Regions from separate parts of the Streptomyces sp. KR55 genome, predicted to be linked through region 2. Evidence: riboswitches for the same ligand, from Rfam matches in the RefSeq annotation. Region 2 holds a riboswitch; the other holds the start of a gene.
What was found. A riboswitch is a leader RNA that binds a small molecule or an ion and turns the genes downstream of it on or off. The one in region 2 is predicted to bind glycine.

Region 1 (5,802 bases), on a different contig from region 2:
TCCTTGATGCGGTCGATCGCGATCTGCTCGACCACGTCGACGTGCTCGCAGCCGCCGTAGTAGCGGCGGCCCGGGTAACCCTCGGCGTACTTGTTGGTCAGGACCGAGCCCTGCGCCTCCATGACCGCGACCGGCGCGAAGTTCTCGGAGGCGATCATCTCGAGGGTGGACTGCTGACGGTGCAGCTCGGCGTCGACGGCGGCGGCCACCGCCGGGTCGAGCTCGTGCAGCGGGGTGTTCAGTACGGACATACGGCTACGACTCCTCAGCCGGCGGTGTGGGCGGCGTACTCGTCGGCGGAGAGCAGGTCGGCCGGCTCCTCAGCGACGCGCACCTTGAACAGCCAGCCGCCCTCGAAGGGGGCGGAGTTCACCAGGGACGGGTCGTTCACCACGTCCTCGTTGATCTCGGTGACCTCGCCGGAGACCGGGGAGTACAGGTCGCTGACCGACTTGGTCGACTCCAGCTCGCCGCAGGTCTCGCCCGCGGCCACCGTGGAGCCCACCTCGGGGAGCTGGGCGTAGACGACATCGCCGAGCGCGTTGGCCGCGAACTCGGTGATGCCGACCGTCGCGACGCCGTCCTCGACGGCCGACAGCCACTCGTGCTCCTTGCTGTAGCGCAGCTGCTGGGGGTTGCTCATGGCCTGAATTCTCCTGTACGCGGGGGAGTGCTGGTGAATGGGGGACTGCTGGAATTGCGGGTGAGCAGGGAATATGTGCCGAGCGTCACGCTGACGTGGGGCTCGGTGGCTCCTTCTGGCGCTTCTTGCTTCTGGCGCTTCTATTTCTGGCGCTTGTAGAAGGGCAGCGCCACGACCTCGTACGGCTCGTGGCTGCCCCGGATGTCCACGCCGACCCCGGGCGTACCTGGTGCCGAGTGCGCGGCGTCGACGTACGCCATCGCGATCGGCCTGCCCAGTGTGGGGGAGGGGGCACCGGAGGTGATCTCACCGATCACGGCTCCGCCGGCGACCACGGCGTACCCGGCGCGCGGCACCCGGCGGCCCTCGGCGACCAGGCCGACCAGGAGGCGCGGCGGCTCGGAAGCGGCACGCTCGGCGGCCTCGGCGAGGGCCTCGCGCCCCACGAAGTCGCCCTCCTTGTCGAACTTCACGACCCGGCCGAGCCCGGCGTCGAAGGGCGTCAGCGAGGTCGACAGCTCGTGCCCGTACAGCGGCATGCCCGCCTCCAGGCGCAGCGTGTCCCGGCAGGACAGCCCGCACGGGACCAGGCCGACGCCCTGGCCGGCCTCGGTCAGCGCCTGCCACAGCGCGACGGCGTGCTCCGGCTGCACGAACAGCTCGAAGCCGTCCTCGCCGGTGTAGCCGGTGCGCGCGATCAGCGCGGGGACGCCGGCGACGGTGCCGGGCAGGCCGGCGTAGTACTTCAGGCCGTCGAGGTCGGCGTCGGTGAGCGACTTCAGGATGCCGGGGGACTCCGGACCCTGGACGGCGATCAGCGCGTACGCGTCCCGGTCGTCGCGGACGCCGGCGTCGAACCCGCCGGCCCGCTCGGTCAGCGCGTCGAGCACCACCTGGGCGTTCGAGGCGTTCGCCACGATCATGTACTCGGTCTCGGCGAGCCGGTAGACGATCAGATCGTCCAGAATGCCGCCGTCCGCCCGGCAGATCATGGTGTAGCGGGCGCGGCCGACCTTGACGCCGCCGATGTTCCCGACCAGCGCGTAGTCCAACAGGGCGGCGGCCTGCGGTCCGGTCACGGTGATCTCGCCCATGTGGGAGAGGTCGAAGAGCCCGGCCCGGTTACGCACGGCGAGGTGTTCGTCGCGCTCGGAGCCGTAGCGCAGGGGCATGTCCCAGCCGGCGAAGTCGGTCATCGTCGCGCCGAGCGAGCGATGCAGGGCATCGAGCGCGGTGCGGCGGAGTGCGGTACTGCTCATCGGTCGGTCTCCAAGGGCATGACGGGAAGGTCGTTCCTCCCCATCTGTCATCGGAACCTGAGAGGTTCGCCATGACCACTTGCTGGTCCTGGCTTGCACCTTGGGTGGGGCCACTGCACGCAGGGCCCGCTTTTCAGATGTGCCTCGCCCGCGCGGTAACGGGGCCTGAGAGATTCAAGGGAGGGACTTGCTCCTTCGGCGCCCCGACGGCAGTGCTGCCGGGGACTCTCCCGCGCGGATTCAAGCGGCCGGTATGCAGTTGGCGCGGCCATCATTGCATGCATCGGCCGGGTGCGGCAGGGTCACCTTGCCGGGCCTTTACCGGGCCCGCGAACAGCGGCCGCACAGATTCCGCACAGCGAGGCGGGGCATGCTGTAGCAGCGCTGTTGCAGGAAGGGGACGGAAACAGGAGACACCGAGCATTACCTTCTCTTTACACTCGACGGGGATGGGAACTCGTGAACCGCCCCAGGGGAGGACGATCACGGTGAACAGGACCACGGCGTACGCCACCACCTCGGGCCTCGCGCTGCCCAAGCAGCCGACCGCCCCGGCCAGGGAGGCGTGCGCTCCGCTGCCGTCACCCGTCGTCCGCGACCTGCGCGAGCGGGAGGGCCGCAGCCCGCACGCGCTGCTCTTCGGTCCCCGCGACCTCGTCGTGGTCACGGGCCTGCCCGGCAGCGGCAAGTCGACCCTGATGCGCAGGGCGGTGCGCGGACTGCGCATCGACTCCCAGGACACCCGCGACCGCTGGGACGGCCGCATGCCCGCCTGGCTGCCGTACGCGGTCTACCGGCCCCTCGTCCGCCTCGCCCACTACGCCGGACTGCGCCGCACCCTGCGCACCGGCGAGCCAGTCGTCGTGCACGACTGCGGTACACAGGCCTGGGTGCGCGCCTGGCTGGCCCGCGAGGCCCGCCGCCGCGGCGGCACCCTGCACATGCTGCTGCTCGACGTCACCCCCGAGCAGGCCCTGGCCGGCCAGCGCGAGCGCGGCCGCGGGGTCTCGCGGTACGCGTTCCTGCGCCACCGCCGGGCCGCCGGCCGCCTGGTGCGCCGCACGGAACGCGGTGACCTGCCGCACGGCTGCGGCGGCGCGGTCCTCCTCGACCGGGAGGCGGCGGACGCACTGCGCCGCATCGGCTTCGTGGGCTGAGGAGACCCGCCCCGTGAGGGGCGTTAGCCTTTCAGCCGCAGTAGAGGTACGGAGCAGGCGGTAGGCAGATGGACGACTTCCCGGCGGACTTCCCCCCGGACCTTTCCGGGGGTTTCCCGGCGCAGGCACACCCCCATCCGCACGGCGGATGGCCCGGCAACGAGCTGGAGGAGGTGCTGTCGGCCTCCCTCGGTGTGCCCTCGGCCGGCGGCCGGATCGTCGAGGTGCTGGGCCGCAGCTTCGTGTGGGTGCCGCTGCCGAACGGCGGCGGCCCGCACAGCGGCCCGCTCGACCTGCCCACGCTGGACATCGAGGGCCAGGCCTACGTGCCGGTCTTCAGCTCCGAGGAACAGTTCCGGCAGGTCGTCGGCTCCCACATGTCGTACACCGTGGCCCCGGCCGTGGAGTTCGCCCGCGGCCTGCCCCCGCAGGCGGGCATCGTCGTCAACCCGGGCGGCGTGGTCGGCATCCCGCTGCCGCCGCCCGCCGTGGCCGAACTGTGCCGGGCCGGGCGCACCCCGCTCGACGGGCTCACGAGCGGCGGCCGCGTCCGCCTCTTCGAACCCGACTGGCAGGACGACCCGGTCGACTTCCTCGCGGCGGCGTCTGCGGAGTTCGAGGGCATCGGCGTGGTCCTGACGGCCCGTCGCTGCCTGGCGGCGATCGAAACGGCGGACCCGGTGATGTTCGTAGGAGTCGAACTCTCCCAGTGGGAGGGCGATCTACGGGCAGCCCCCTTGGACGCCCTGGGCCGGGCACTGGGCAAGGTCCCCGTGAAGTGGCCGGTCAACCTGGTCCTCATGGACGTGGCGCAGGACCCGGTGGTCACCTGGCTGCGCGAGCGGGTACGCCCCTTCTACCAACGGGACTTCTGAACGCCCGTCAGACCAGCGCCCTCAGGGGCGCTGGTCTGTGTCCGATATGCGGCTCTGCAGTGTGGGCGCGACAAGCCACAACGAAAGCCGCACCCGCCGAACGGCAACCAGCCCCAAGCTCTTGGGCGCATAAGCTGGTTTCATACTCTGGGCGAACTCAGTGAAGGGGCGGTACAAGTGAGCGCCAGCGGCATCGCGGCCGGCCAGGTCGAGCACATGCTGCGCCAGGTGACGCCGGGGCGTTACGACGCCTACGAGGCACTGCTGCGCGCCCTCGCGACCCCGTCCTCCGGCCAGATCTGGATGCTGCTCTGGCACGGCCAGGCCGGCTCCCCGGACGCCCAGTACGGAAACATGGAGGTCGAGGGTTACGGCTACGCCCCGTGCGTCACCTCCGCCCAGGAGCTGTCGGCCAGCGGCTGGAACCGTTCCTACGAGGTCGTCGACGGAGTCGACGTCGCCCGCACCCTCTACCCCGACCACTACGGCCTCTGGCTGAACCCGCACGCCCCCGGCGGCGGCGTCGGCATCCCCTGGCTCGACCTGCGCCGGATCGCCACCGGACTGGACCGACAGCCGGCGGGTCCGCTGCGGCTGTCCGAACCCGGCATCCAGATCCCGCAGTTCTATGCCCTTTTGTCGCAGAACGCCCACCGCACCCCAGCCGTCCGCTCGTTGCGCCGCGCCTGGGTGCAGCCCGCGCTCGGGGCGCCGTATCTCGCCATCGGGCTGGATGTATACGACACCTCGCCGCCCGCTGTCGACTCGGTGCGCACGATGATGCAGCAGTCCATCGGCGCGGTCCCGGACGGGCTGCCGGTGTCGACCGTCGCGATGTCCGACGAGTACGACCCGGTGGCGATGTGGCTGCGCGCCAACGCCCGCCCCTTCTACGACCGTGAGGCACACGCCGCCGCCCCGGCCCAGGCGCCGGCGGCCGGGTACGGCTTTCCGCCGGCCCAGGGACGGTACTGACCGGAACCAGCCCCTGCTGCTCCTGCGGTCCGTACCAGGGCTTCTTCTTCGCGCGTAGACAAGGGCAGAAAGGAGCCCCTTGTCCCAATCGCTCCACTTGATCCCCGTCCGACCCCCGTTAACCACTGTCCGGATAACGGAAACCCCAGGACAGCATCACGGTTACGCATCCATTCACCGTCAAGTCTGGCAACAGATCGCCAAAGCGTTGAAGACTCCCGCTCCAGGGGTGTTCTTCCGCGTCTTCGTCCGGAGGGCGCCCCTGTGTACGACGGACTGATCACGCCGCTACAGCGGCAAGTGCGGGCCGGTTACCGCCGGTTGAGAGGGGTCCCTGCCAGATGACGGCACCATTGCACGAGCCGACCGCGGAAGCGGCCCCGAGTGCGGCCGAGGAAGCGGCGCTGGTCAGCGGCGACGCGAAGGCCGTACAGGGCCGGTCCTTGGGGCGGATCGCCTGGGAGCGCCTCAAACGCGACAAACTGGCCCTCACGGGCGGCATCGTGGTGCTTCTCCTCATCCTGGTCGCCGTGCTGGCACCGGTCATCACCGGACTGGTTGGGCAGGACCCCGAGGCCCACCACGAGGACCTGATCGACCCGCTCTTCGGCACCCCCATCGGCTCTTTCGGCGGCATCAGCGGCGAGCACCTGCTCGGCGTCGAACCGGTCAGCGGCCGCGACATCTTCGCCCGGATCGTCTACGGCGCCCAGATCTCGCTGCTCGTCGGCTTCCTGTCCGCCGTTGTCGCCGTCGTCCTCGGCACCGTGCTGGGCATCCTCGCCGGCTTCTTCGGCGGCTGGGTCGACTCCGTCATCAGCCGGGTGATGGACGGACTGCTGGCCTTCCCGCAGCTGCTGTTCATCATCGCGCTGGTCTCCGTCATGCCGAAC
Region 2 (5,802 bases):
GGTCCTGCTCGCCGTGTCCATCGCCGTCCTCGCCGGCCTGCGCGACCGCTGGATGACCGCCTCATGACCCACCTCGACGACTCCACCGCCCTCACCTCCGGTGACGTGCACGGCGAGGGGCTCGACGCCCATCTCGTCGTCGACCGCGGCCCCTTCCGCCTCGACATCGCGCTCACCGCAGCACCCGGCGACGTCGTCGCCCTGCTCGGCCCCAACGGCGCCGGAAAGACGACCGCCCTGCGCGCCCTGGCCGGCCTCGCCCCGCTCACGGCCGGCCATCTCCGGCTGGACGGCACCGAGTTGGACCGTACGCCGCCCGAATCCCGGCCGGTCGGCGTCGTTTTCCAGGACTATCTGCTCTTCCCTCATCTGACGGCCCTGGACAATGTGGCCTTCGGACCTCGCTGCCACGGCGCGACCAAGGCGGAGGCCCGCGCGCAGGCCGCCGCGTGGCTGGACCGCATGGGCCTCGCCGACCACGCCGGCGCCAAACCCCGCCGCCTCTCCGGCGGCCAGGCCCAGCGCGTCGCCCTCGCCCGCGCCCTGGCCACGCACCCCCGGCTGCTGCTCCTCGACGAGCCCCTCGCCGCCCTGGACGCACGCACCCGCTTGGAGGTGCGTGCCCAACTACGGCGCCATCTCGCCGACTTCGAGGCCGTGGCGGTACTGGTCACGCACGATCCGCTGGACGCCATGGTCCTGGCCGACCGGCTCGTGGTCGTCGAGCACGGCCGGATCGTCCAGGAGGGCACGCCCGCCGACATCGCCCGCCGCCCCCGCACGGACTACGTGGCCCAACTCGTCGGCCTGAACCTCTACAAGGGCAGAGCCACGGGCCACACCGTCCACCTGGATGCCGGCCCCGCCATCACCACCACCGAGGACCTCACGGGCCCGGTCTTCGTGGCCTTCCCGCCCGGCGCCGTCACCCTCTTCCGGGACCGCCCCACCGGTGCCAGCGCCCGCAACCTCTGGCGCTGCGAGGTCACCGGCCTGGAGACCCACGGCGACCAGATCCGCGCCGCCCTCACCGGCGAGCTCCCCCTCACCGCCGACCTCACCACGGTCGCGGCCGCCGAGCTCGACCTGCACCCCGGCGCCCCGGTCTGGGCCACGGTCAAGGCCGCCCAGACGCACGCCTACCCGGCCTGAAACGAGGTGCGGGCCCCAAGGGCCTGTCCGGCGGATCCTGTCGCAGACGCGGGGTCTGGCACGCCCATCTGCGGCGTTGTCGTCGGTTGTCGACTCCCCCACGCTCGACTTCGCTCGCGCGGGGGCACCCCCATCGGCCCGCTCCCCTGCGCTTAAGGGCGCCGCCGATTTCCTGCGACCTGATCCGCCGGACAGGCCCTGGCATCGAACGGCGGGGCCCGCACCTGCGTACTCGGTCAGTCCTCGTACGCGTCCAGCGGCGGGCAGGAGCAGACCAGGTTCCGGTCGCCGAAGGCCTGGTCGATACGGCGCACCGGCGGCCAGTACTTGTCCGCAGCCGAGACACCGTCCGGGAAGACGGCCTCCGTACGGCTGTAGGCGTGCTCCCACTCACCGCCGAGCGCGGCGGCCGTGTGCGGGGCGTTCCGCAGCGGGTTGTCGTCGGCCGGCCACTCACCCGAGCCGACCTTCTCGATCTCCGCCCGGATCGCGATCATCGCCTCGCAGAACCGGTCGAGTTCAGTCAGGTCCTCGGACTCGGTCGGCTCGATCATCAGCGTCCCGGCCACCGGGAAGGACATCGTCGGCGCGTGGAAACCGTAGTCGATCAGCCGCTTGGCGATGTCGTCGACGCTCACGCCGGTCGCCTTGGTCAGCGGTCGCAGATCGATGATGCACTCGTGCGCGACCAGCCCGCCGGGGCCGGTGTAGAGCACCGGGTAGTGCGGTTCGAGCCGCTTGGCGATGTAGTTGGCGCTCAGGACCGCCACCTGCGTGGCCCGCTTGAGCCCCTCACCGCCCATGAGCCGGACGTACGCCCACGAGATCGGCAGAATGCCCGCGGACCCCCACGGCGCGGCCGAGATCGGGCCCACACCGGTCTCCGGACCGGCCTCCGGCTGGAGCGGGTGGTTCGGCAGATACGGCGCCAGGTGCGACCGTACGGCCACCGGGCCGACGCCCGGACCGCCTCCGCCGTGCGGGATGCAGAACGTCTTGTGCAGGTTGAGGTGCGAGACGTCACCGCCGAAGTGCCCCGGCTTGGCCAGCCCGACCAGGGCGTTGAGGTTGGCGCCGTCGACGTACACCTGCCCGCCGGCCTCGTGCACCTGCGCGCAGATCTCGGAGACGTGCTCCTCGAAGACCCCGTGCGTGGAGGGGTACGTGATCATCAGCACCGCCAGTTCGTCGCGGTACTGCTCGATCTTGGCCCGCAGATCCTCGACGTCGATCTCACCGTCCTCGGCGGTCTTCACGACGACGACCTTCATCCCGGCCATCACGGCGCTGGCGGCGTTCGTTCCGTGCGCGGAGGACGGGATGAGGCACACGGTCCGCTGCTCGTCGCCGTTAGCCCGGTGGTACCCGCGCACCGCGAGCAGACCGGCCAGCTCGCCCTGCGAGCCGGCATTGGGCTGCAGCGACACCTTGTCGTAGCCGGTGACCTCGGCGAGACGTTCCTCCAGCTCACGGATGAGGGTGAGGTAGCCCTGCGCCTGCTCGGCGGGTGCGAAGGGGTGCAGCTGCCCGAACTCGGGCCAGGTGACCGGCTCCATCTCGGTGGTCGCGTTGAGCTTCATGGTGCAGGAGCCCAGCGGGATCATGCCGCGGTCCAGCGCGTAGTCGCGGTCGGCGAGCCGGCGCAGGTAGCGCAGCATCGCGGTCTCGGAGCGGTGCTGGTGGAAGACGGGGTGGGTCAGGTAGTCGTCGGTGCGCAGCAGCGCGGCCGGCAGCGCGTTCTCGGTGCCGGCGTCCAGGGCGTCGACGTCGCCGTCGACCCCGAACGCGGCCCACACGGCGCTCAGTTGGGCCCGCTTCGTGGTCTCGTCGCAGGCGATCGAGACGTGGTCGGCGTCCACGAGGTGCAGGTTCACGCCGCGGTCTCGCGCGGCCGCGACGACATCGGCCGCCCGGCCCGGCACCCTTGCGGTGAGCGTGTCGAAGTAGGCGCCGTGGACGGTCTCGACGCCGCCGTCGCGCAGCCCCGCGGCGAGGATGGCGGCGTATCGGTGGGTGCGCCTCGCGATGCCCTTCAGGCCCTCGGGCCCGTGGTGGACGGCGTACATCCCGGCCATGACGGCGAGCAGCACCTGGGCGGTACAGATGTTGCTGGTCGCCTTCTCCCGGCGGATGTGCTGCTCACGCGTCTGCAGTGCGAGCCGGTAGGCCTTGTTCCCGTCGGCGTCGACCGAGACGCCCACGAGGCGGCCGGGCAGGCTGCGGGCGAACTTCTCCTGCACGGCCATGTATCCGGCGTGCGGCCCGCCGAAGCCCATCGGCACGCCGAACCGCTGGGTCGTACCGACGGCGATGTCCGCGCCGAGCTCGCCCGGCGACTTCAGCAGCGTCAGCGCCAGCAGGTCGGCTGCGACGGTGACCAGTGCGCCCAGCTCGTGCGCCTGGTCGATGACCGGCTTGATGTCGCGTACGGCCCCGGAAGCGCCCGGGTACTGGATGAGCACGCCGTTGATCTCACGCTCGGCGATCTCGGCCGGGATGCCGTCACTGAGGTCGGCGACGACGACCTCGACGCCGGTCGGCTCGGCGCGGGTCTCGATCACCGCGATGGTCTGCGGGAACGCGTCCGCGTCGACCAGGAAGAGGCCCTTCTTGTTCTTGCCCATGCGCCGGGACAGGGCCATGGCCTCCGCCGCCGCCGTGCCCTCGTCGAGCAGCGAGGCGCCCGAGGTCGGCAGCCCCGTGAGGTCGGCGACCACGGTCTGGAAGTTCAGCAGCGCTTCGAGCCGCCCCTGCGAGATCTCCGGCTGGTACGGCGTGTAGGCGGTGTACCAGGCCGGGTTCTCCATCACGTTGCGCAGGATGACAGGTGGGGTGAACGTCCCGTAGTAGCCGAGCCCGATCATGGAGTGGAGGACCTGGTTGCGGTCGGCGAGCGAGCGCAGCTCGGCCAGCACCTCGGCCTCGGTCCGCGCACCCGGCAGGTCCAGGGCGTCGGCGTTCTTGATCACATCCGGTACCGCGGCGGCGGTGAGCTCGTCGAGCGAGCCGTAGCCGACCTGCGCGAGCATCTTGGCCCGCGCCTCCTGGTCGGGCCCGATGTGGCGCTGCTCGAAGGGCGTGCCCTGTTCGAGCTCGGAGAGCGGAATGCGATGGGCGGTCATTGCGGAGGCCTCCTGGTCTGACGCGACCTTCGAGGGGCACCACGGCGCGGGTACCCCGGCGGCCTCCCCCTCTGTCATCTCAACCTGAGAGCTTCACCGGACCGTCCGAGGACGCCCGGCTTGCACCGTCGGTGAGAGCGGAAGCCGTCGACACCCGCTCTGCTTTCCAGAGTGACCTCGTCCGTGCGGTACGTGGGCCTGAGAGATTCCGGGGAGGATTTGCTCCTTCGGCGCCTCCGATGGTGTCCGGAGGACTCTCCCGCACGGGGTCAGCAGCCGTTTGCCAGACTACCAGCGAGGTCAACGCCCGGCGTTCGAGTGGCCGCGTGCCCCAATGTGCTCTTTCGTAGTGCTTACGGATGAGTTGCGAGCAAGTGGAGGGCCCGTGCAGACCGACATCGATCCGCGCAACCTGATCGGCCGCAAGGCCTTCGACCGCAACGGCAACAAGATCGGCACGATCGACGAGATCTACCTCGACGACGCAACCGGCGTCCCGGAGTGGGCCGCGATACGCACCGGCCTGTTCAGCAGGGACGCCTTCGTGCCGCTCGAGCCCAGCGAGCTGATCGAGGGCAGCCTGCACGTCCCCTTCGACCGCGCCCTGATCAAGGACGCCCCCGACTTCGGCGTGGGCCGTCATCTCTCCCCGGAGCAGGAACTCCAGCTCTACCACCACTACGGCCTCGACGTGGCACCTCCGCCCCGGCTCCCGGACCACGACTTCGGCAAACTGGCAGGCACGGACGATTCCTGACCGCAGGGCTCACCCCCGACCGACGATCCCCCCTCCGTACCCGAAGCCACCCGCTCCCCGGGTCTTCGCGCCACCAATGGCAGCGGATCCGCCGGCTCCAGCGCGGGATCGTCGATCCGGAACGTCCGCACCCGCCCGGTCTCCGAGGCGGGCGTCTCGAACCGCACGGTCACCCTCCCCAGCCCGCTCCCCTGCACCCACCCGTGCCCGTACTCGGCGTGCCGTACGTCGTGCCCCGCGGGCCATCGCCGCTCGACCGGCACGGCCGCACCCTGCACGGGCTCGTCCACCACGTCCTCCGCCGGCCCCTCCGCCCGCTCCCCCGCGGCCTGCGCGAACAGATCCTCCTGCGTGTAGTCGGCGAGCCCGCTGACCCCCACTCCGAGCAGCCGTACGCCGCCCGTGGTGTCCACGGAGTCCAGCAGCCGGGCCGCGGCCTCGCGCACCACCGCCGGATCGTCCGTGGGCCCGCGCAGCGTCTCGGACCGGGTCAGCGTGGAGAAGTCGTACCGCCGCACCTTCAGCACGATCGTCCGCCCCGACAGACCTGCGCCGCGCAGCCGCCGCACACACCGGTCCGCGAGTCGCTGCACCTCCAGCCCCACCCGGACCCGGTCATGGATGTCCATGTCATAGGTGTCCTCGACCGACACCGACTTCGTCTCCCGCTCGGCGACCACCGGCCGGTCGTCGCGGGCCAGCGCCATGGCGTACAGCGCGTGCCCGTGCGCCTTTCCCAGAAGTCGTACGAGCTCATCCTCGCCCGCCTCG

Region 1: it holds a riboswitch for glycine, as region 2 does, so the genes downstream of both, gcvT (glycine cleavage system aminomethyltransferase GcvT) here and gcvP (aminomethyl-transferring glycine dehydrogenase) in region 2, are expected to answer to the same signal.

What each region holds. Positions count from the first base shown of each region.
Region 1 is NZ_JBQQCE010000149.1:2,394-8,195, reverse strand. Features, by position in the region: gene glyA (serine hydroxymethyltransferase) at 1-251, opposite strand, end outside; gene gcvH (glycine cleavage system protein GcvH) at 266-643, opposite strand; gene gcvT (glycine cleavage system aminomethyltransferase GcvT) at 784-1,902, opposite strand; glycine riboswitch at 1,937-2,045, opposite strand; glycine riboswitch at 2,046-2,145, opposite strand; gene ACTWQJ_RS22290 (AAA family ATPase) at 2,391-3,059, shown strand; gene ACTWQJ_RS22285 (enhanced serine sensitivity protein SseB) at 3,128-3,934, shown strand; gene ACTWQJ_RS22280 (enhanced serine sensitivity protein SseB C-terminal domain-containing protein) at 4,112-4,909, shown strand; gene ACTWQJ_RS22275 (ABC transporter permease) at 5,251-5,802, shown strand, end outside.
Region 2 is NZ_JBQQCE010000186.1:25-5,826, reverse strand. Features, by position in the region: gene ACTWQJ_RS25775 (ABC transporter permease) at 1-67, shown strand, start outside; gene ACTWQJ_RS25770 (ABC transporter ATP-binding protein) at 64-1,152, shown strand; gene gcvP (aminomethyl-transferring glycine dehydrogenase) at 1,389-4,274, opposite strand; glycine riboswitch at 4,451-4,546, opposite strand; gene ACTWQJ_RS25760 (PRC-barrel domain-containing protein) at 4,660-5,031, shown strand; partial or broken gene ACTWQJ_RS25755 (DinB/UmuC family translesion DNA polymerase) at 4,953-5,802, opposite strand, start outside.